Regions from separate parts of the Streptomyces sp. NBC_00554 genome, predicted to be linked through region 1. Evidence: predicted binding sites of a transcription regulator. Region 1 holds the regulator's gene; the other holds the start of a gene.

Region 1 (11,877 bases):
AGCACCGCGGCGATCTGGCTGCCCCGCATGATGCCGCCGGCCGCGACGATCGGGATCTGCACGGTCTCGCGGACCTGCGCGATCAGCGAGAGCAGTCCGATGCCGGTGCCGTCCGTCTCCGGGTTGTCGCGGTGGGTGCCCTGGTGGCCGCCCGCCTCGACGCCCTGCACGACGACTGCGGCGGCTCCGGCCCGCTGCACGGCGAGCGCTTCCTCGGCCGTGGTCGCGGTGACCAGGGTGAGGGTGCCGGCGCGGGCGAGGGAGTCCAGGACGTCGCGGGTGGGGATGCCGAAGTGGAAGGAGACCACCGGCACCGGGTTGTCGTGGAGGACCGCGAGTTTGGCGTCGTAGCCGTCGTCGCGGCCGCTGTCCGGGTCGCCGAGTTCGGTCTCGTACCAGGCGGCCTCACCCGCGAGCTGGTGGGCGTACACCTCGACGGCGGCCTTGTCCGCGTATTCGGGCTGCGGCATGAAGAGGTTCACGCCGAAGGGTCGTCCGGTAATCCCGCGCAGCTGCTTGATCTCCTGGTACATACCGTCGGCGGTCTTGTACCCGGCGGCAAGGAAGCCGAGCCCGCCGGCCTCGGACACGGCGGCCGCGAGATGCGGGACGGATACGCCGCCCGCCATGGGGGCCTGCACGATCGGGTGTGGGAAGAGATCGGTCAGTGCGGAGGACATGACGGCATGTTGTCACGTCCTCCGAACAAGTCCGAATCGAGCCTTCGCCCTGGCATAGGCCACCCGCACGTCCCGCCCCGGCCTGTGCGGCCCGGGGCGGAAAGGCCCACCTCAGCGAGTGCTGAAGGCGCTCTCAGCGACCGTTGAAGGCGTCCTTCAGGCGGGAGAACAGCCCCTGCTGCCCCGGCTGGAACTGCCCGATGGGCCGCTCCTCGCCGCGCAGCACGGCCAGCTCACGCAGCAGGCGCTCCTGCTCGGCGTCGAGCTTCGACGGCGTCATCACCTCGACGTGCACGACGAGGTCACCGCGCCCGCCGCCCCGCAGATGCGTGATACCGCGCCCGTGCAGCGGGACCGACTGCCCGGACTGCGTGCCCGGACGGATGTCGATCTCCTCCATGCCGTCGAGCGTCTCCAGCGGCACCTTGGTACCGAGGGCCGCCGCGGTCATCGGGATGGTGACCGTGCAGTGCAGGTCGTCACCGCGCCGCTGGAACACGGCGTGCGGCAGCTCGTGGATCTCGACGTACAGGTCGCCGGCGGGGCCGCCGCCGGGGCCGACCTCGCCCTCGCCCGCGAGCTGGATCCGGGTGCCGTTGTCGACACCGGCGGGGATCTTGACGGTCAGCGTCCTGCGCGACCGCACCCGGCCGTCGCCCGCGCACTCCGGGCACGGCGTCGGGACGACGGTCCCGAAGCCCTGGCACTGGGGGCAGGGCCGCGAGGTCATGACCTGGCCGAGGAAGGACCGCGTGACCTGCGACACCTCACCGCGACCGCGGCACATGTCACAGGTCTGCGCCGAGGTCCCCGGCGCCGCGCCCTCACCGCTGCAGGTGCCGCACACCACGGCCGTGTCGACCTGGATGTCCTTCGTGGTGCCGAAAGCCGCCTCGTCCAGCTCGATCTCGAGCCGGATCATGGCGTCCTGGCCACGGCGCGTACGCGACCGGGGGCCACGCTGCGACGCCGTGCCGAAGAAGGCGTCCATGATGTCCGAGAAGTTGCCGAAGCCACCGGCGCCGAAGCCACCGGGGCCGCCCGCGCCGCCCGACTGGGACAGCGGGTCGCCGCCGAGGTCGTAGACCTGCTTCTTCTGCGGGTCCGACAACACCTCGTACGCGGCGTTGATCTCCTTGAACCGCTCCTGCGTCTTCGGATCGGGATTGACGTCCGGGTGCAGCTCGCGCGCGAGCCTTCTGAACGCCTTCTTGATCTCGTCCTGGGACGCGTCGCGGCGCACGCCGAGTACGGCGTAGTAGTCCGTGGCCACTTAGGACTCCGCCAGGATCTGTCCGACGTACCGTGCCACCGCTCGTACCGCTCCCATCGTGCCGGGGTAATCCATGCGGGTCGGTCCGACCACGCCGAGTTTCGCTACTGCTTCGTCGCCCGAACCGTAGCCGACGGAGACGACGGACGTGGAGTTGAGTCCCTCATAGGCGTTCTCGTGACCGATCCGTACGGTCATGCCCGAATCCCCGGCCTCACCAAGCAACTTGAGGAGCACGACCTGCTCCTCCAGCGCTTCGAGGACGGGCCGGATGGTGAGAGGGAAGTCATGTCCGAAACGGGTGAGATTGGCGGTGCCGCCGATCATCAGCCGCTCCTCGGTCTGCTCGACGAGCGTCTCCAGCAGAGTGGAGAGCACCGTCGTGACCGTACCGCGGTCCTCCGCCTCGAAGGCGTCGGGCAGGTCCTGCACCAGTTGCGGAACGTCCGAGAACCGACGGCCCGCGACCCGGCTGTTGAGCCGCGCCCGCAGATCCGCCAGCGACGTCTCCCCGAACGGCACCGGGCAGTCGATCATGCGCTGCTCGACCCGGCCGGTGTCCGTGATCAGGACGAGCATGACGCGGGCCGGAGCCAGCGACAGCAGCTCGACGTGCCGCACGGTCGAACGCGTGAGGGACGGGTACTGCACGACCGCGACCTGCCGGGTGAGCTGCGCGAGCAGTCGTACGGTCCGCCCGACGACGTCGTCGAGATCGACCGCGCCGTCGAGGAAGTTCTGAATGGCCCGCCGCTCGGGGGCGGTCATCGGCTTGACGCCCGCGAGCTTGTCGACGAAGAGCCGGTAGCCCTTGTCGGTGGGGATGCGCCCGGCGCTGGTGTGCGGCTGGGCGATGTACCCCTCGTCCTCGAGGGCGGCCATGTCGTTGCGGACCGTCGCCGGAGAAACCCCGAGCCGGTGCCGCTCGGTGAGGGCCTTGGAACCGACCGGCTCCTCCGTCCCCACATAGTCCTGGACGATGGCGCGCAGCACTTCGAGCCTGCGTTCACTGAGCATCGCGCACACCTCCAGCTGTCGTCCCGTGGTCCTGGTGGGCCTTTCGCCCTGGCACTCAGCGCGTGCGAGTGCCAGCGTTCCCCGGCCCAGTGTACGGCGGGGAGGTACGCCCCCGGCAAGGGCGGCCCCCGCGCGGTCGTGCCGACGACGTCCTCGCCGTTAGCGTCTGCCCATGAGCGTGACTTGGGAAGAGGCAGGCTGGGAGAGGGTGACGCCACGGGTCGGGCGACGGCGTCTTCCGGACTGGGACTGCACGACCGGACTCGTGGTGGGCGACGGGGCGGCACTGGTGATCGACGCGGGGTCGAGCCTGCGGGAGGGCGCGCGGTTGCGTTCCGAGGCGCGAGGGCTGCTTGACGGCCGCCGGGTGACGCACCTCGCGCTCACCCACGCGCACTTCGACCATGTTTTCGGCGCGGCCGCCTTCTCGGGTGTGGAGGTGTTCGGGGCGGTGGGCCTGGACACGGTTCTCGCGCACGGCCGCGAGGGGCTGGGCGCGGACGCCGTACGCCACGGTCTCGACCCGCGGGAGGCGGACGAGGCCGCCGATCTGCTCGTCCGCCCCCGCCACCTCGTGTCCGGCGAGTGGACCCTGGACCTGGGCGGCGGCACGCAGGTCCTGCTCGCGAACGTGGGCCCCGGCCACACGGGCCACGACCTGGTGGTCCTGGTCCCCGGATCGACGTCATGGCCGGAGGTCGTCTTCTGCGGCGACCTGGTGGAGGAGTCGGGCGAGCCCCAGGCGGGCACAGACGCCGTCCCGTCCCACTGGCCGGCGGCCCTTGACCGGCTGCTCGACCTGGGCGGGGAGGACGCGTTGTACGTGCCCGGTCACGGGGCGGTGGTGAATGCGGGGTTTGTCCGGGCCCAACGGGACGCGCTGGCGGCCCGTTTCGGCGTGTCGTAGGAGGCCGTACGACACGGGGGCCCGGCTTCTCCTATCGTCATCCGAATGCGCCAGTACCAGCCGGACCTGACTCCGCCGTGGAAGAAGCCCAAGCCCGTACCCGAGGTCCCGGCGGACCCCGGTCTGGTGGTCGAGGAGCCCGGCACCGGTTTCTGCGGCGCGGTGATCCGTTGCGAGGCGGGCACGGTGACGCTTGAGGACCGCTTCGGCAAGCACCGGGTGTTCCCGCTGGAGCCGCGCGGCTTCCTCCTCGAGGGCAAGGTGGTGACCCTGGTCCGCCCCTCGGGCGCGGCTCCCGTACGTCCCGCCCGCACCGCCTCCGGGTCGGTCGCGGTGCCGGGTGCGCGGGCGCGGGTGGCACGGGCCGGGCGGATCTACGTGGAGGGGCGGCACGACGCCGAGCTCGTCGAACGCGTCTGGGGCGACGACCTGCGCATCGAGGGCGTCGTCGTCGAGTACCTGGAGGGCATCGACGACCTGCCCGCGATCGTCGCGGACTTCGCCCCGGGGCCGGACGCCCGCCTCGGCGTCCTCGTCGACCACCTGGTCCCCGGCACGAAGGAGTCCCGCATCGCGGACGCGGTCACCAGCGACCACGCCCTGGTGGTCGGCCACCCGTACATCGACATCTGGGAGGCCGTGAAACCGTCCTCCGTCGGCATCGCCGCCTGGCCCCGGGTCCCCCACGGCCAGGACTGGAAAACAGGCGTCTGCCGCGCCCTGGGCTGGCCCGAAAACACCGGCGCGGCCTGGCAGCACATCCTGTCCCGCGTCCACTCCTACAAGGACCTGGAGCCAGAACTCCTGGGCAGGGTGGAGGAACTGATCGACTTCGTGACGGCACCGGAGTGAGCGACAGGGGTGTTTTCTCGCCCCCTCCGCCCCTTCCCGTCCCGTTCCTGGGGGCTGCCGCCCCCAGACCCCCGCATCGCGCTGACGCGCTCGTCCTCAAACGCCGGACGGGCTGAAAGATCTCCCCCGGCCGGGACTGAAAGATCTGCCGCGGGGGCGAAAGATCTGCCGGTCGGGGTTGAAAGGTTCTCTGGCCGGAACTGAAAGATTTCAGCTCCGGCCGGGGAAAGATTCAGCCCCTCCGGCGTTTGAGGAGCGGGGTCTGGGGCGGAGCCCCAGGAACAAGGGACAGGTAGGGGCGGAGGGGGCGAAAAAAGCCCCTCAGTCCACCAGGTCCCGCACCACCGCATCCGCCAGCAACCGCCCCCGCAACGTGAGAACGGCACGACCGTCGTCGTACGGCCCGATCTCCAGAAGCCCCTCGGACAGCGCCCGCCGCGAGGCGGAGAGCCCATCAGGGCGGAGCAGCGACAACGGACACCCCTCCCGCAACCGCAGCTCAAGCAGAATCCGCTCCACCCGCCGATCCTCCCCGGAGAGCAGCTCACGCCCCGCCCCGGGCGACTTCCCCGCCGCCAGCGCCCCGGCATACGCCCCCGGATGCTTCACGTTCCACCAGCGCACCCCGCCCACATGACTGTGGGCCCCGGGCCCGGCACCCCACCAGTCGGCACCACGCCAGTACAGCTCGTTGTGGAGGCACCGCCCGGCATCGGAGGTGGCCCAGTTGGACACCTCGTACCAGTCGAAGCCCGCCCCGGAGAGCACCTCGTCGGCGATGAGATACCGGTCCGCGTGGACGTCGTCGTCCGTCATCGGCACCTCCCCACGCCGGATCCGCCGCGCGAGCTGAGTGCCCTCCTCGACGATGAGCGCGTACGCGGAGATGTGATCGGGCCCGGCCCCGAGCGCCGCGTCCAGCGAGGCCCGCCAGTCGTGGTCGGACTCCCCAGGCGTGCCGTAGATGAGGTCGAGGTTCACATGCTCGAAGCCCGCCGCGCGGGCCTCGGCGACACAGGCCTCGGGCCGCCCGGGCGTGTGCGTGCGGTCGAGCACCTTCAGCACGTGCTGCCGGGCGCTCTGCATGCCGAAGGAGATCCGGTTGAAGCCCCCGGCCCGCAGGGTCGCGAGGTACCCGGGGTCCACGGACTCCGGGTTCGCCTCGGTGGTGATCTCCGCGTCGTCGGCGAGCCCGAACTCGTCACGGATCGAGGCGAGCATCCGTACGAGATCGGCGGCGGGCAGGAGCGTGGGCGTACCGCCGCCGACGAACACCGTACGGACGGGACGCGGGTCGTCGCCGAGCACCTTGCGGGCGAGGCGGACCTCGTCGATCAGTGTCTCCGCGTAGTTGTCGCGGGAGGCGAGCACGCCTCCGGTGCCCCGCAGCTCGGTCGCCGTGTAGGTATTGAAGTCGCAGTAGCCGCAGCGGGTCGCGCAGTACGGCACATGGAGATAGAACCCGAGGGGGCGGTCGGCGGCCCCGGCCAGGGCGTGCGCGGGCAGCGCCCCGTCGTCGGGGACGGGCTCACCGTCGGGAAGTGCGGAAGGCATGCCTTCCATTGTCCCGTACGCCCGCCCGAACCTCGTACGAGCTGCGGCCGTGCCTATTCCGCCTGCAGCACCAGCAGCGCCATGTCGTCCTCCGGCGGCTTGGCACCGAACTCGTGGACGAGCCTGCGGATCCGTTCGGCGATCAGTTCGGCGCTCAGGCCGGTGCAGTCGGCCAGGGCCACGGCGAGACCGTCGTCGTCGTCGAACTGACGGGAGCCGCTGCGGCGCTCGGTGACACCGTCCGTGACGCACAGCAGGGTGTCGCCGGGGTACAGCTCGAAGGTCTCGGAGGCGTACGTCGCGTCCTCGAAGACGCCGAGGAGGGTCCCCGGCCGGGCCACCTCGCGCACGTCGCCGTCCGGGCCGAGGAGCAGCGGCAGCGGATGCCCGGCGGAGGCCAGGGTGCAGCGCACTCCGCCGTCGAAGGGCACCAGTTCGCCGTACAGCATGGACAGGAAGCGCGTCTGCGGTCCGGGGTCCGCGGCGAGCCCGGGTCCGCCCGCCGCCACGAGCGCGCGGGCCGCCGCGTCCGCCGCCTCCGTCGCGTCGTCGAGGAGGAGCCTGTTGAGGCGGTCGAGGACGTCGGCGACCTCGTACCCCTCACGGGCCAGCAGCCGCAGCCAGGGCCTGGCCAGGCCGATCACTACGGCGGCCTCGGGCCCCTTGCCCTGGACATCGCCGACGAGGAAGGACCAGCGCCCGTCGCCGGCCGGAAACAGGTCGTAGAAGTCGCCGCTGGGTCCGCCCTTGTCGAGCGGCTCGTAGACGAGGGCGCTGCGTACCCCGGGGATCTCGGCGACCGCGCCGGGCAGCAGGCCGCGCTGGAGGACCCGGCTGATGGTGGCCTGGCGCGCGTACTGGCGGGCCGCTCCGATGGCGAGGGCGATACGGCGGCTGAGGTCCTCGACGAGCCCCGTGATCTCGTCGGGGAAACCGGTCGCCCCGGCCCGCCCGATGACGAGCGTGCCCAGCGGCCGCCCGCCCGCGATCAGCCGATACGCGAGCGCCGCCCCGCTCACTCCGGGCCCGGTCGGCCCAGCCGACTCACCAGCTTCATGCACGTCACCTGCCGCATCAGCCCCATGCCCGTCCAGGATCTCGCCCACCGGGCCCGTCCCGTCGCCCCCGCCCGAAGCCAGCGCCTCCCCGGGCCAAGGCACCGGTACGGCCCGGGAGCGTACGGAGTCGGGGAGCCGGGGCGGGTCCTTCTCCAGGGCGCGGCGCAGGTCCTCGATGCGGTTCTCGCTGCCGTGCCAGACGCGGGCGAGGCGTGGGCCCAGGGCGATGCCGAGGCCGCCGGCCCGGTCGGTGGCCTCGTCCTCCAGCCACACCGCGCACCAGTCGGCGAGGCGCGGCACGATCAGCTGTCCGGCGAGCGCGGCGACGAGATCCTCGTCGAGCTGCCCGGCGAGCAGGTCGGAGGCCTCGGCGAGGAAGGAGAGGGCTCCGCGGTTGAGCCAGTCGTGGTCCTGCTGGGCTCTGCGCCTCGGCTCGCGGGCGAGTATCTCGGCGACCCGCAGCCCGCGTTCCAGAGCCTGTTCACCGGCGTACGCCTCCATCCTCTCGTCGACTTCCACGATCCCCCCGACGCCCGGGATCCCCTCCCTGCCCACGCCGAGGCCGCCTCCGGCGAGGGGCAGCCGCGCCCAGACGGTCTTGACGCCGGTGCGGTAGGTGATCCCCCAGGCGTCGGAGAGCGCGGAGACGAGCCGCAGGCCACGCCCGTACTCCGGTGTGCCGTACGGCTGTTCGCAGTTGTCGTCGCGTACCGCGCGTGAGGGGTGGTGGTCGGACACCTCGATGACCAGCGAGCCCGGCGAGCCGCCGTCGGTGCCTTCGGCGCTGCCGGAACTCCCCATGCCATCGGTGTCCTCCCTGCTCACCCTGCTCCCCTCGCCCTCCATGCGGCACACGAGCTGGACGTCGGTGCCCGCGTGCACAACGGCGTTGGTGACGAGTTCGCTGACGACCACGAGGGCGTCATCGGTGAGCCTGTCGTCCATCATCTCGGCGCCGTGCGGAGCGAGTTCGGCCCATTCGGCGAGGGCGGCGCGAACAAAGTCGCGGGCGGCTCCTGGAGCGAGTGGCGTGCCCGGCAGCGAGGTGCGGGTGACGGTGTCCTGGCCGGCGCGGTGGTGCGCGGGCGCATCAAGGGCACGCGCCTCGGACTCCCGTTGCGTCGGAATGGCCCCCACGGTGCGGCTCCCTGAGCAGTTCGGACGAATAGGCCTCAGCCGATGCGGACACAGTGACAGACTGGCTGTGCCCATAAGCGCCGAGTTACCGAAGTGGGCCGCCATGAGTGAGAACAGTGGTATGCGTGTGCTCGAAGACGGACAGATTCGGGCATCGGATCTGCGCCCTCTGTTCGCCGCGATGACCGCCGCACGGGACGGTGACTTCAGCAAAGTGCCGGAAACCGGACACGGTCTGGTGGCGGATCTCAGCACGATGTTCAACCAGATCATGGACCGCAGCTCGCACTTCAACTCCGAGGTGCAGCGCGTCCGCCGGGACCTGGTGCGGCACGGCCGCCTCGACGAGCGCCTCTCGGCGAGCCCGGGCCAGGGCAGCTGGACGACCCGGGTCAACGACGTGAACCAGCTCCTTGACGCCCTGGTCGCGCCCGCCGCGAACGCGACCCGCGTCCTCGACGCGGTGGCCGGCGGCGATCTGACCCAACGGGTCGACCTGCACGACGGCAACCGTCAACTCCGGGGTGATTTGCGCCGGTTGGGGCGTGCCGTCAACAAGATGGTGGACCAGCTCTCCCTGTTCACCGGAGAGGTGACCCGGGTCGCGCGCGAGGTCGGCACCGAGGGACGGCTCGGCGGCCGCGCCAAGGTGACGGGTCTGTCCGGAAGTTGGCGGGACGTGACCGAGGCGGTCAACACCATGGCGTCCCGGCTGACCGCCCAGGTCCGGGACATCGCCCTGGTGACCACGGCGGTGGCCCGCGGTGACCTGACCCGCACGGTGACCGTCGAGGCGACCGGCGAGCTGCTCGAACTGAAGCTCACCGTGAACACCATGGTCGACCAGCTCTCCGCCTTCGCCGACGAGGTCACCCGCGTGGCCCGCGAGGTCGGCACCGAGGGGCAGTTGGGCGGCCGGGCCCAGGTGCGGGGTGTGTCGGGGGTCTGGAAGGACCTCACCGACAACGTCAACTTCATGGCCTCGAACCTGACCTCCCAGGTCCGCAACATCGCCCAGGTCACCACGGCCGTGGCCAACGGCGACTTGAGCCAGAAGATCACGGTCGACGCGCAGGGCGAGATCCTGGAGCTCAAGTCGACCATCAACACGATGGTCGACCAGCTCTCCGCCTTCGCCGACGAAGTGACGCGCGTCGCCCGCGAGGTCGGCACCGAAGGCAACCTCGGCGGCCGCGCGCAGGTGCGGGGTGTGTCGGGGGTCTGGAAGGACCTCACCGACAACGTCAACTTCATGGCGGACAACCTGACTTCGCAGGTCCGCAACATCGCCCTGGTGTCCACGGCGGTGGCTCAGGGCGACCTCGGCAAGAAGATCACCGTCGAGGCGAAGGGCGAGATCCTGGAGCTGAAGTCGACGATCAACACGATGGTCGACCAGCTCTCCGCCTTCGCCGACGAAGTGACGCGCGTCGCCCGCGAGGTCGGCACCGAAGGCAACCTCGGCGGCCAGGCGCAGGTGCGAGGCGTGTCGGGGGTCTGGAAGGACCTCACCGACAACGTCAACTTCATGGCGCTGAACCTGACTTCGCAGGTCCGCAACATCGCCCAGGTGACGACGGCCGTCGCGAACGGCGACCTCTCCAAGAAGATCACCGTCGACGCCCGCGGCGAGATCCTGGAGCTGAAGGACACCGTCAACACGATGGTGGAGCAGCTGCGCGCCTTCGCCGACGAGGTGACACGTGTGGCCCGCGAGGTCGGCACGGACGGCCGGCTGGGCGGTCGCGCCCAGGTGCTCGGCGTCTCCGGCGTCTGGGCCGACCTGACCGACAACGTCAACTACATGGCCGACAACCTGACTTCACAGGTACGGAACATCGCGCAGGTCGCGACCGCCGTGGCCCAGGGCGACCTGTCCAAGAAGATCGACGTGGACGCGCGCGGCGAGATCCTGGAGCTGAAGACCACGATCAACACGATGGTCGACACTCTCTCCTCCTTCTCGTCCGAGGTCACCCGCGTGGCCCGCGAGGTCGGCTCCGAGGGCCAACTCGGCGGCCAGGCGAGGGTCGAGGGTGTGTACGGCACCTGGAAGCGCTTGACGACGAACGTGAACGAGCTGGCGCTCAACCTGACCACCCAGGTCCGCGCGATCGCCGAGGTGGCGTCCGCGGTGGCCCAGGGCGACATGTCCCGCTCCATCACGGTGGAGACCCAGGGCGAGGTCACCGAGCTCAAGGACAACATCAACCTGATGGTGGCCAACCTCCGCGAGACCACCCGCGCGAAGGACTGGCTGGAGTCGAACCTCGCCCGCCTCGCCGCGCTGATGCAGGGCCACCGCGATCTGATGGAGGTCGCCGACCTGATCCTGCGCGAGCTGACCCCGCTGGTGAACGCGCAGTACGGCGCCTTCTATCTGGCAGACCCCGAGGACGAGAGCCTGCGGACCGCCATCCCGGCCAAGGGGCTCGCCTTCATCGCCGGGTACGGCTCGGCGCAGGGCGCGACCGTCGACACGGGCGGCATGCCGGTGCACGGGCTGGTCCGGCAGGCGGCGCGCGAGAAGAAGCGGATCCTGGTGGAGGAGGCCCCGCCGCACTACATCAAGATCAACAGCGGTCTGGGCGAGGCCTCCCCCGCGAGCGTCGTCATCATCCCGATCCTCTTCGAGGACAAGCTCCTCGGCGTCATCGAACTCGCCTCGTTCTCCCGCTTCTCCGACGTCCACCTGGCCTTCTTCGACCAGTTCGTGAACACCATCGGCGTCGCGATCAACACCATCATCGCCAACTCCCGCACCGAGTCCCTGCTCGGCGAGTCCCAGCGCCTGGCGATCCAGCTCCAGGACCGCTCGGACGAACTCCAGTCGCAGCAGGCCGAGTTGCAGCGCTCGAACGCCGAACTGGAGGAGAAGGCAGCGCTGCTGGCCACCAGCTCCCAGTACAAGTCGGAGTTCCTGGCGAACATGTCGCACGAACTCCGCACGCCGCTCAACTCACTGCTGATCCTGGCCCGCCTGCTGTCGGACAACCCGGACGGTCATCTCTCCGACCAGGAAGTGCAGTTCGCAACCACCATCCACCGTTCCGGCTCCGACCTGCTCCAGCTCATCAACGACATCCTCGACCTCTCGAAGATCGAGGCCGGCCGGATGGACGTACGCCCCAAGAAGCTCCCCCTCATCAAGCTCCTCGACTACGTCCACGCGACCTTCCGCCCGCTCACCCTCGACCGGGGGCTCGCCTTCGAGGTGGCCGTCGGCGACGACGTACCGCGCGAGATGTGGTCGGACGAGCAGCGGCTCCAGCAGATCCTGCGCAACCTGCTCTCCAACGCGATCAAGTTCACCGCGACCGGCCGGGTCGAGCTGCGCGTCAACCGCCTCAAGGACCCGGACCACGTTTTCACCCGCGAGAACAGCGACGACGTCATCGC
Region 2 (11,877 bases), 2.7 Mb from region 1:
CCGTACTGGAGGTCATCTACCTGATCTTCAACGAGGGGTACGCGGCCACCGAGGGCGAGGACTGGCTGCGCCCCGGGCTGTGCGAGGACGCCCTCCGACTGGCCCGAGTGCTGGCCGAGTTGATGCCGAAGGAGCCCGAAGTGCACGGGCTGGCCGCCCTGTTGGAGCTCCAGACCTCACGCGCGGCCGCCCGCACGGGCCCGTCGGGCGAGCCGGTCCTCCTCAAGGACCAGAACCGCCGCCGCTGGAACCGCATGCTGATCCGCCGGGGTTTCGCCGCCCTGGGTCGCTCGAACGCCGTCACCACCACCGGACCCGGCCCGTACGCCCTCCAGGCCGCCATCGCCGCGTGCCACGCGCAGGCGTACGCCTACGAGGACACGGACTGGGATCGGATCGCCACCCTGTACGGCCTGCTCGCGGCCCGTTCCCCGTCGCCCGTGGTCGAGTTGAACCGTGCCGTGGCCATCTCCATGGCGGAGGGCCCGGAGCCGGCCCTCGCCCTGATCGACACCCTCACCGCCGAACCCGCCCTCCGTGACTACCACTTGCTGCCCAGCGTCCGCGGGGATCTGCTCGCCCGGCTCGGGCGTACGGCGGAGGCGCGGGCGGAGTTCGAGCGGGCGATCGCGCTGACGCGCAACGAGCAGGAGAGGGACCTCCTGCGGGCGCGGGTCCGGGAGCTGGGCCCGCCGCGGTCCTGACCTGGTGGGCGGTCCTGACCCGGCGGGATCAGCCCGCCAGCGGGTGCCCCACCAGCATCGTCGGCGCCCCCGCGACCCGAGTCATGAACACCGTCGCCGAATTCGGACCCTGCGCCTTCGGTAGAACCTTCCGCCGCAACTCCTCCGGCTCGACCGCCGACCCCCGCTTCTTCACCGTCAGTACGCCGACCTGCCGCTCCCGCAGCAGCGCCTTCAACTTCTTCACGCCGAAGGGGAGTTGGTCGGTGATCTCGTAGCCGGAGGCGTACGGCGTCGGACGTGCCTCGTCCGCCGTGATGTACGCGATCGTCTCGTCGATCAGTCCGCCGTCGAGCTCCTCGGCCACCTCCGCGACCAGGTGGGCGCGAATGACGGCGCCGTCGGGCTCGTACAGATACCGCCCGACGGACCGCACCGCCGGATCCGGCAGCCCGCGCCCCCGTACCTCCCGCGGCCCCGGCAGCAGCGTGGCCCGCACAAGCCCCGGCTCGGTGCCGAACCACAGCACCGCCTCCTTCACGTCGCCGCCGTCCGAGATCCACTCGGCCTCGGCCTCGGCGGGGATCGCCTCGTGCGGGATGCCGGGAGCGATCTTCAGTGCGGCGAGCGGAGCCTTCGAAGCCGTGCCGACCGCCCAGGACAGGGGCGGTGAGTAGGCCTCCGGGTCGAAGATCCGGCCTCGGCCGCCCCGGCGCGCGGGGTCCACGAAGACGGCCTCGTACGCGGACACGTCCACCTCGGTGACATCCGCCTCGCGGACCTCGATCAGGCCGGTGAGGCCGAGCGCGTCGGCGTTCGCGCGTGCCACCGCCACCGTCAGCGGGTCCCGGTCGACGGCGAGGACCCGGATCCCGGCGCGGGCGAGCGCGATCGCGTCGCCGCCGATGCCGGAACAGAGGTCGGCGACCGAGCGGACGCCGAGGGCGCGCAGCCGCTCCGCGCGGTGCGCCGCGACCGTCGTACGGGTCGACTGCTCGACCCCGTTGGGGGTGAAGAACATCCGCTCCGCGTCCTCGGCGCCGAACTTCGCCGCCGCCCGCTGCCGCAGCCGCGCCTGCCCGAGGGCCGCCGAGACCAGCTCGGCCGGGTGCTCGCGGCGCAGCCGGGTGGCGACGGCCAGTTCGCGCGCCGGGTCGGTGCCGCGCACCTCGTCGAGCAGGGCGCGGCCCTCGGGGGTGAGCAGGGAGGCGAAGGAGGCGAGGGGGGACGGCGGATCGAGGTCGTTCACCGGGCCATTGTGGGCCAGTCGGTGGACGGCGCGCGTCCGGCCGCGGTGTCGTGGCCCCGTACGGGCCATGGCCTGGGAGGATCCGGCGCCATGCGATCAGTACGACAAAATTACAAAAACGGTATGAAGTTGACGGTTGTCCGGAGCGGCATCGCTGCGCTCACCCTCGCCGCCCTCGTGTCCGGCTGCGCCGAGAGCGCCGGCTCCAAGCCCGTGAAACCGGCGCCCGGCCGCCAGGCACCCCAAGCGCCGCAGGCGCCACCCGCCGCCCGTGCCCTCGACTCCTACGCCGCCAAGCTCCGCCGCGCGCAGGCCGCACGGGCCGCCGCGGCCAAGCGCTGGGGCCTTGCCAAGACACCGCTTACCGCGCCGCCGGCCCCCGCCAAGAAGCCGGTCATCGAGTTCCGCGACGGCTTCGAGGTCGAGGACGGCGAGGATCTGCCGCCGGTCTTCACGACCATCCCCACCAAGGACAAGGTCGTCTTCCTCACCATCGACGACGGCGCCGAGAAGGACCCCGCGTTCCTGCGGATGATGAGCGACCTGAAGATCCCGTACACCGCCTTCCTCAGCGACTACCTGGTCAAGGAGGACTACGGGTACTTCCGCAAGATGCGCGACCGTGGCGTCGTACTCAACAACCACACGCTCCACCACCCCTACCTGCCCGGGCTTTCCTACGAACGCCAGAAGCGCGAGATCTGCGGCATGCAGGACGTGATGAAGAAGCAGTTCGGCAAGCGCCCCACGCTCTTCCGGCCGCCGTTCGGCAACTACAACGAGGACACCCTGCGCGCGGCCAAGGCCTGCGGCATCAAGGCGGCCCCGCTGTGGAACGAGGAGATCTTCGTCGACCACTGGGAGTACCGCGAGTGGGACCGCGATCTGAACCCCGGCGACATCGTCCTCAGCCACTTCCGCGGCAAGGAGGACTGGAAGGGCACGATGCCCGACATGGTCCGCCGCTTCATGAAGATGGTGACCGACAAGGGGTACGCGGTGGCGCGCTTGGAGGACTACCTGTGAGGTCGCGGCCGTACGCGCTCCTTTCCGGGGCGCTCGCCGCCGTACTCCTTACGGGCTGTGCCCAGTCCGTCGACCCGATCGAACGGCTGGGCAAGAAGGCGGCGCACGAGGTGAGCAAAGCGCGCTCGCACGGGCCGACCCTGGCGACGTACCGCCGCTGGGGCCTTTCCGCGCCGCTCGTCCCCGCGCCGAAACCGTCCGCCCGGGTCACCGCGCGCACCGCGGGCCCGGGCCTCGCGCCGGTCGTGGACCGCGTGCCCACCCGCGACAAGGTGGTCTTCCTGACGTACGACGACGGTGCCGAACGGGATCCGCGGTTCGTCGACCTGGTCCGTGAACTGCGGCTGCCGGTCAGCATGTTCGTCACGGACAGCGTGGTCGGGCCGGGGTACGGACACTTCGCGCGGCTGCGGGCGGTCGGCGCGACCGTGCAGAACCACACCCTCGACCACCCCTCCCTGCGGGGCCTGCCGTACGCCGGCCAGCGCGCCGAGATCTGCGGCCAGCAGAACAAGCTCAAGGAGCGCTTCGGCATCCGCCCCCGCTTCCTGCGGCCCCCGTACGGCACGTACGACACCACCACGCTGCGGGCCGCCGCCGACTGCGGGATCGCCGCCGTCGTGCGGGGGCGGGACGCCGACGCGGGCCCCCTGCGGCCGGGCGACATCCTGTCCGGCTCCGAGCACCCGAACCTCACGGAGGCGACGGTCGAGCTGCTGCGCCAAGTCCAGGCGGAAGGGTTCACGCCGGCGCGGCTCGAGGACTACCTGTGACGTGTCCGGGGGCTGTGATTCCGCTCGGGATCCGATGGGCTCGTGAGCGCCGCGTTGGCACTCCGCTTGACCGAGTGCTAATCGCGGTCATAGTCTCGGGTCTGGCACTCCCCACTGGAGAGTGCCAATGACGACAGGTAGATCCGGCTCCCGCGACGACGGGTCCACCTGGTCGCCACCTCAGACAGTTAACCCCGTGAGATCTCCGAAGGGGGAGGTCGGATCGTGACGACCACCAGCTCCAAGGTTGCCATCAAGCCGCTCGAGGACCGCATTGTGGTCCAGCCGCTCGAAGCCGAGCAGACCACGGCCTCTGGCCTGGTCATCCCGGACACCGCGAAGGAGAAGCCCCAGGAGGGCGTCGTCCTTGCCGTGGGCCCGGGCCGTTTCGAGGACGGTAACCGTCTTCCGCTCGACGTCGCTGTCGGCGACATCGTGCTGTACAGCAAGTACGGCGGCACCGAGGTGAAGTACAACGGCGAGGAGTACCTCGTCCTCTCGGCTCGCGACGTTCTCGCGATCATCGAGAAGTAATTCACCCCGGTACCCAACCGGTTTTGTAGTGAACTGCGCCCCTGGCCCCCCGCGACCTCAAGTAGCCGGGCGTCGGGGGCGCCGTTCGTTCTCCCCAGATTTTCCAGAGTTTCGAGAGGGCTGAATCGCTCCCATGGCGAAGATCCTGAAGTTCGACGAGGACGCCCGTCGCGCCCTCGAGCGCGGCGTCAACAAGCTTGCCGACACGGTCAAGGTGACGATCGGCCCCAAGGGCCGCAACGTCGTCATCGACAAGAAGTTCGGCGCTCCCACCATCACCAACGACGGCGTCACCATCGCGCGTGAGGTCGAGCTCGACGACCCGTTCGAGAACCTCGGTGCCCAGCTGGTGAAGGAGGTGGCGACCAAGACCAACGACATCGCGGGTGACGGTACGACCACCGCCACCGTGCTCGCCCAGGCGCTCGTACGCGAGGGCCTCAAGAACGTCGCCGCCGGCGCGTCCCCCGCCCTCCTCAAGAAGGGCATCGACGCCGCCGTCAAGGCCGTGTCCGAGGAGCTCCTCGCGACCGCCCGTCCGATCGAGGACAAGGCCGACATCGCGGCCGTCGCCGGTCTGTCCGCGCAGGACAGCCAGGTCGGCGAGCTCATCGCCGAGGCGATGGACAAGGTCGGCAAGGACGGTGTCATCACCGTCGAGGAGTCCAACACCTTCGGTCTGGAGCTGGACTTCACCGAGGGCATGGCCTTCGACAAGGGCTACCTGTCGCCGTACTTCGTGACGGACCAGGAGCGCATGGAGGCCGTCCTCGAGGACCCGTACATCCTCATCCACCAGGGCAAGATCTCCTCCATCCAGGACCTCCTGCCGCTGCTCGAGAAGGTCATCCAGGCCAATGCCTCGAAGCCGCTCCTGATCATCGCCGAGGACGTCGAGGGCGAGGCCCTGTCGACCCTGGTCGTGAACAAGATCCGCGGCACCTTCAACGCCGTCGCGGTGAAGGCCCCGGGCTTCGGCGACCGCCGCAAGGCGATGCTGGGCGACCTCGCCACCCTCACCGGCGGTCAGGTCATCGCCGAGGAGGTCGGCCTCAAGCTCGACCAGATCGGTCTGGACGTGCTGGGCACCGCCCGCCGCGTCACGATCACCAAGGACGACACCGTGGTCGTCGACGGTGGCGGCGACTCCTCCGAGGTCGTCGGCCGCGTCAACCAGATCAAGGCCGAGATCGAGAACACCGACTCCGACTGGGACCGCGAGAAGCTCCAGGAGCGCCTCGCGAAGCTGGCCGGCGGCGTGTGCGTGATCAAGGTCGGCGCCGCCACCGAGGTGGAGCTCAAGGAGAAGAAGCACCGTCTGGAGGACGCCATCTCCGCGACCCGCGCCGCGGTCGAGGAGGGCATCGTCTCCGGTGGTGGCTCCGCGCTCGTCCACGCCGTCAAGATCCTTGAGGGCAACCTCGGCAAGACCGGCGACGAGGCCACGGGTGTCGCGGTCGTCCGCAAGGCCGCCGTCGAGCCGCTGCGCTGGATCGCCGAGAACTCCGGCCTGGAGGGTTACGTCATCACCTCCAAGGTCGCCGAGCTCGACAAGGGCCAGGGCTTCAACGCCGCCACCGGCGAGTACGGCGACCTGGTCAAGGCCGGCGTCATCGACCCGGTCAAGGTCACCCGCTCCGCCCTGGAGAACGCCGCCTCCATCGCCTCCCTGCTCCTCACGACCGAGACCCTGGTCGTCGAGAAGCCGGCCGAGGAAGAGGCCGAGGCCGGTCACGGCCACGGTCACGGCCACTCGCACTGAGGCACCAGCTTCCGAGGAAGCCCCCGTTCCCACAGGGAACGGGGGCTTCTCCCGTTTATCCACTACGGGCTACGGGCTACGGGTCACTGCTCCAGCGACACGGGCTACGGGTCACTGCTCCAGCGAATCCAGCGCCCCGAGCTGCGCCATCAGTCCCAGCCTGTCGTACTGCCACCAGCCCTCGGCGAGCTTGCCGTCGTCGGTGCACCGGTGGATGGTCGTGCCGGTCATGGCGACCTGCCTGCCGCTGGCCGGGATCCCCATGAAGTCACCCTTGTGGGTGCCGTTCCAGGTCCAGCGCGTACAGACCCGGTCGCCGTCGGCGAGCTGGTCCTCGATGGTGAACGTGAAGTCGAACCCGGTCCGCCACATGTCCACCTCGCGGCGCATGGCGTCCAGGCCGATCACGTCCTGCTCGTTGGACGGATCGTGGTCGTGGTAGTTCTCCGCGACGACCTCGTCCCACGAAGGCAACTCGCCCTTGCCGGCGACCAGCCCGTAGAAATTGCGGACGTTGGTCTTGTAGAGCCACTCGTCCCGCACCACATCCAGATCCGTGAACGTCGGCATCTCGTCGCAGAGCGCCACCATCTCCCGGAAGATCTTGTCCGTCTCGGGAAGATTCGAGTTCGCCATCGCTTCCTCGTACGACGCGAACTCCACGATCTCGATGAAGTGCCTGGCGTCGGACCGGTCCTTGCCGATGACGCTGTGCGTCGCGGTCCGCTTGCCCTTGGTCTGCTCGACCCATGTGTCCATGAGCCGGTCCATCTCGTCGAATCGACCCGTCTTGCAGTCGATGAGCTGCACAAATGTCATGACGCCGCCTTCCGGCCCCCCTGGGTCCGGTCGATACCCCCATCGTCCCACTGGGACGGCGGCGCCACCCCTCTGGCCTACTGGGGCCCGTACTTCCGCCCGGTCCTGGAGGAGATGCCGCCCAGCAACGACCGCGGCGCCACCTTTGCCATGCCCATCAGCACCTTGTAGCGCGGGTCGGGAATCGACAGGGTCTTGCCGCGGGACAGGTCCGTGAGCGCTGCGGCGACCAGCTTGTCGGCGTCCAGCCACATCCAGTTGGGGATGTTGTCGGTGCCCATCCCGGCGCGCTGGTGGAACTCGGTGCGCACGAAACCGGGGCACAGCGCCATCAGCCGTACGCCGCTGCCTGCCAGGTCCTTCGCCGCGCCCTGCGAGAACTGCACGACCCACGCCTTGGACGCCCCGTACGTCCCCCGCGGCAGGAACGCGGCCACCGACGCGACGTTGACGACCCCGCCACGGCCGCGCTCGCGCATGCCCTCGGTCGCCGCGGAGGTCAGCCGGAGGACCGCCTCGCAGTGCACCTTGAGCATCTTCAGCTCGTCGGCGATCGACACGTCGAGATACCGGCCCTTGTTGCCGAAACCGGCGTTGTTGACCAGCAGGTCGACCGGGTTCTTGCGGTCGCTCAAGCGCTCGGCCACGGCCTCGATGCCGTCGTCCGTCGCCAGATCCGCCGTCAGCACCTCCGCCTCGATGCCGTGCCGGTCGTGCAGCTCGGTCGCCTGCTCGCCCAGCCGCTTGGTGTCACGCGCCACCAGCACGAGGTTGTGCCCGTCAGCCGCCAGACGCCGCGCGAAGGCGGCGCCGATCCCCGCGGTCGATCCCGTAATCAGAGCCGTTGTCATGGCCCAAGGTTAGTGACCTGACCTGTGGTCCGGCGCCCCGCGCCCCCAACGTCCGCGCGCCCCACACCACTTCTGCGCGGGGCGCGCGACTGCCTGCGCAGCCCCTGCTAAGCGCCGGGCGTCGCCACGTATTTCTCGGCGATCGCCCGGGATTCCGGATGCAGCGCCTCGCCCGCGTCCAACAGCCTTGGCAGCAGCCCCCGTTCGGTCGTGATCGCACGGAACTGGAGGGCGACCGTGACGTCGTGGTCCGGCCTGTGCACGATCTCGATCGGGTCGCCGGAGCGGATCTCGCCGGGCTCGACGACACGCAGATACGCGCCCGGCGCCCCCTTCTGGGTGAAGCGCTTCACCCAGCCCTTCTCACCGACGTGTTCCTGGAAGGTCCGGCAGGGGATGCGCCCGCAGGTGACCTCGAGGACCACCTCGGGCCCGATCCGCCAGCGCTCGCCGATCAGCGCTCCGGACACGTCGACCCCCAGTGTCGTGAGGTTCTCGCCGAAGGAGCCGGCGGGCAGCGTCCGGCCCAGCTCGCGTTCCCAGTCGTCGAGATCCTCGCGCGCGACCGCGTACACGGCCTGGTGATCCCCGCCGTGGTGCCGCTTGTGGCACACGTCGTCCCCGGCGAGGCCGCTCCCGCCGGTCCCCTTGGGCCCGGGCGCCGCGACCCGCACCGGCCCGGGCACCGGCTGTTTGTCGATGCCGGTCACCCCCTCCGGCTGGTCCGTGTAGTCGACGGCTCGCGCCCGGCCGAGATTCAGCGAGAGAAGCTTCATGACGAGAACGCTAGGCGATGGGAGCCAAAGCGTCGACGCAATATTCGCTTCCATACCCAAGGCACCCTTATGCTCAGAAAATGATCGAGGCCCGCCATCTCCGTGTACTGCGCGCCGTCGCCGCCACCGGCTCCTTCTCGGCGGCCGGGCGCGAACTGGGCTGCACCCAGCCCGCCGTCAGCCAGCAGATGAAGGCGCTCGAAGCGTCCGTCGGCACGCCGCTGCTGGTCCGCACGGGACGAGAGATGCGCCTGACGCAGGCGGGCGACGCGCTGGTCCGGCACGCGGCCGGCATCATCGCGGGACTGACGGCCGCCGAGGAGGAGGTCGCCGCGATCGCGGGCCTGCGCGCCGGCCGCGTACGGCTCGTCTCCTTCCCCAGCGGCAGTTCCACGCTCGTCCCCACGGCCCTCGCCGCCCTGCGCGCAGCGCACCCCGGCACCCGGGTCTCCCTCGAGGAGGCCGAGCCGCCGCGCTCGGTGGAGATGCTCCGCGAGGGCGACTGCGACATCGCGCTCGCGTTCCGGTACGAGGGGGCGGCGGGCGTCGAGGAGTGGGACGACCTGGTCGTACGCCCCCTGCTCCTGGACCGCCTCGTCGGGCTCGTCCCCGAGAGCCACCGCCTCGCCGGGGCCGAGTCGGTCGCGATCGGCGAACTCGCCGGGGACCCGTGGATCGCGGGCTGCCCGCGCTGCCGCCGACAACTGGTCGAGGTCTGCCGCGGCGCGGGCTTCGAGCCCCGTATCGACTTCGCCACCGACGACTACCCGGCCGTGGTCGGCCTGGTGGGCGCCGGTCTGGGGGTTGCGGTCCTTCCGGAACTCGCCATCGAGTCCGTACGGCCGAAGGGGGCGCGCACGGTAAGGGTGGAGCCCCCGGTGCGGCGGGAGATCGTCGCGCTCACACTGCCGGATCTTGCTCAGGTGCCCGCGGTGGCGGCGACGCTGGACCGGCTGGCGCGGGCCGCGCAGCGGTAGCCCCAGCCCTGGGAGAACCCGGGCGCCACGGCGCGCGGCATCGGAAAAGTAGGGGCACGCGTGCGCGTGCCCGGTTAGCAGAAACGTTCCTTCAGTTGTTCGAAGCGGGACTGCTTCCAGTGGCCGACGCTGAGACCAGCCGGTTGCGTGCCCGTCCCATGAGCTCTTCTCGCTCGTCCTCGGTCAACCCGCCCCACACGCCGTACGGCTCGCGCACCGCCAGCGCGTGTGCCGCGCACTCCGCGCGTACCGGGCATCGCATGCAGACCTCTTTGGCCGAGTTCTCGCGAGCGCTCCGTGCCGCACCTCGCTCGCCCTCCGGGTGGAAGAAGAGCGAGCTGTCGACCCCGCGGCAAGCCGCGAGGAGCTGCCAGTCCCAGAGGTCCGCGTTCGGACCGGGAAGGCGGGAGAAATCTGCCATTGCGTGTCCCCTTGTTGCCGTTCTGGGCTGCTATGTGCCCACCGACCGTACATCTACGATCTAAGGAGATGAAAATATGACTCATTGCGAATCTAGCCACAGACACCAGCAAAAGGGAAGAAATCGGGCTAAATGGGGCATGGGTTGTGATGAAAGGTTGTGGGTCCGCCCCGCATGTCTGCACCGTGTCCGCACCCTCACGTACAGTGCCGAAGACGACCGGCTGCCCCGTAACTCTTTCGAGTGACCATCGTTGGAAGTGCCGAGGCGGTTGAAGGAACAAGCGCTCGGGCAGACGGCAGTTTCCGTCGGCGAGTGTCGACCGCACAGATGACGATTCGTACCAGCCTGGAGGCTCAAGGTGACGCGCATCAGCTGCGGAGGACGGCCATGACATCCGTCCTCGTCTGCGACGACTCCCCGCTTGCCCGAGAGGCGCTCCGTCGTGCGGTGGCGACAGTGCCCGGCGTCGAGCGTGTGACGACGGCGGCCAACGGCGAGGAAGTACTCCGCCGCTGGGGTGCCGACCGTTCGGACCTGATTCTGATGGACGTACGCATGCCCGGTCTGGGCGGCGTCGAGACTGTTCGGCGGCTGTTGTCCGCCGACCCCGGTGCGCGCATCATCATGCTCACCGTCGCCGAGGACCTGGACGGCGTGGCGCTCGCCGTCGCCGCCGGAGCCCGCGGCTATCTGCACAAGGACGCCTCGCGTGCCGAACTGCGCGCGACGGTGACCCAGGCGCTCGCCGACCCCACCTGGCGGCTCGCCCCGCGCAGACTGCGGTCGGCCGAGATGGGCGCCGCGCCCACGCTCACCGCGCGGGAGATCCAGGTCCTGGAGGGCATGAGCCACGGCCGCTCCAACGCGGAGATCGGCCGTGAGCTGTTCCTCTCCGAGGACACCGTCAAGACGCACGCCCGGCGGCTCTTCAAGAAGCTCGGCGCCTCGGACCGCGCGCACGCTGTGGCGCTCGGTTTCCGGTGGGGCCTGGTTCGCTAAGTGAGCCGCCGTGGGGGTACAACGGCAGTAGTCCCTGCCCGCCGTGCGGCGGGCGGGGCCGGGCCCTCGGAGAGCGCCTCTTCGATGCCCGATCCCCGTTTCCCGGCGGATGCCGCATCCTTGAGGTGTGGAGTTCCTAGGGGACGATTCGGTCGAGCGGAAGGGGAGGGCGCAGGAGATGAGTTCCGGCGCACCTGCTCATAACGCTTCGGTGCACAACTATGGACGCGGTGCCACGGATCGGACGACGCCGAGGCACCATGGACCGATGCGCGACGACGAGACGACGGTGATCGGTGCGCTCGTCCATCGCGCTGTCGACGGCGACGAGCAGGCCACGCACGACCTGCTCGCTCATGTTCACCCCCTCGCGCTGCGCTACTGCCGCACCCGTCTGTCCCGGCTTCCGGGCGACGCGCGGCACTTCGTGGAGGACCTGGCGCAGGAGGTCTGCGTCGCGGTGCTCCTGGCGCTGCCGCGCTACAAGGACACCGGACGCCCCTTCGAGGCGTTCGTCTTCGCCATCGCCGGCCACAAGGTCGCTGACCTGCAGCGGGCCGCGATGCGCCATCCCGGTTCCACCGCGGTCCCCTCGGACGAGATGCCCGAGCGCCCCGACGACTCCCTCGGCCCAGAAGAGCGCGCCCTGCTCAGCAGCGACGCCGAATGGGCCAAGAAACTCCTGGCCAACCTCCCCGACAACCAGCGCGAGCTGCTCCTGCTGAGGATCGCGGTGGGCCTCACGGCCGAGGAGACGGGGCAGATGTTGGGAATGTCACCAGGGGCGGTACGGGTGGCTCAGCACAGGGCGCTGAGCCGGCTGCGGGCGTTGGCGGAGCAGTAGGCGGGGGTTGTTCGGGGGCCGGGTTTTCCGGTTCTTTCCGCCGCGTCCGCCGGGGCGGAGGTAGCCGGACGGTGGTGTCTGGCGGTGCGGTGGTGCTGGGTGCGGCTCGGCCGGGACGGCGGGTTTTTTCCGCCGCGACGGTGGGAGGCCGTACGGCAGT

Evidence for each region. Region 1 encodes HrcA, which represses chaperone genes, less so after heat shock. Its sites were predicted from a motif close to TTNGCACTCNGNNNNNCNGAGTGCNAA; they were not measured.
Region 2: groES (co-chaperone GroES) is a predicted target of HrcA. The motif match lies at 3,786-3,812, and genes of this name have one in related genera.

Annotation. Positions count from the first base shown of each region.
Region 1 covers NZ_CP107799.1:6,723,508-6,735,384, reverse strand. The annotation lists gene OG266_RS29690 (nitronate monooxygenase) at 1-680, opposite strand, end outside; gene dnaJ (molecular chaperone DnaJ) at 814-1,953, opposite strand; gene hrcA (heat-inducible transcriptional repressor HrcA) at 1,954-2,970, opposite strand; gene OG266_RS29675 (MBL fold metallo-hydrolase) at 3,143-3,877, shown strand; gene OG266_RS29670 (DUF3097 domain-containing protein) at 3,923-4,729, shown strand; gene hemW (radical SAM family heme chaperone HemW) at 5,051-6,283, opposite strand; gene OG266_RS29660 (SpoIIE family protein phosphatase) at 6,337-8,478, opposite strand; gene OG266_RS29655 (HAMP domain-containing protein) at 8,582-11,877, shown strand, end outside.
Region 2 covers NZ_CP107799.1:4,029,366-4,041,242, reverse strand. The annotation lists gene OG266_RS17325 (RNA polymerase sigma factor) at 1-704, shown strand, start outside; gene OG266_RS17320 (SAM-dependent methyltransferase) at 733-2,001, opposite strand; gene OG266_RS17315 (polysaccharide deacetylase family protein) at 2,056-2,958, shown strand; gene OG266_RS17310 (polysaccharide deacetylase family protein) at 2,955-3,731, shown strand; gene groES (co-chaperone GroES) at 3,957-4,265, shown strand; gene groL (chaperonin GroEL) at 4,399-6,027, shown strand; gene OG266_RS17295 (ester cyclase) at 6,139-6,846, opposite strand; gene OG266_RS17290 (SDR family oxidoreductase) at 6,924-7,697, opposite strand; gene OG266_RS17285 (MOSC domain-containing protein) at 7,805-8,473, opposite strand; gene OG266_RS17280 (LysR family transcriptional regulator) at 8,554-9,450, shown strand; gene OG266_RS17275 (WhiB family transcriptional regulator) at 9,542-9,871, opposite strand; gene OG266_RS17270 (response regulator transcription factor) at 10,262-10,873, shown strand; gene OG266_RS17265 (sigma-70 family RNA polymerase sigma factor) at 11,142-11,717, shown strand.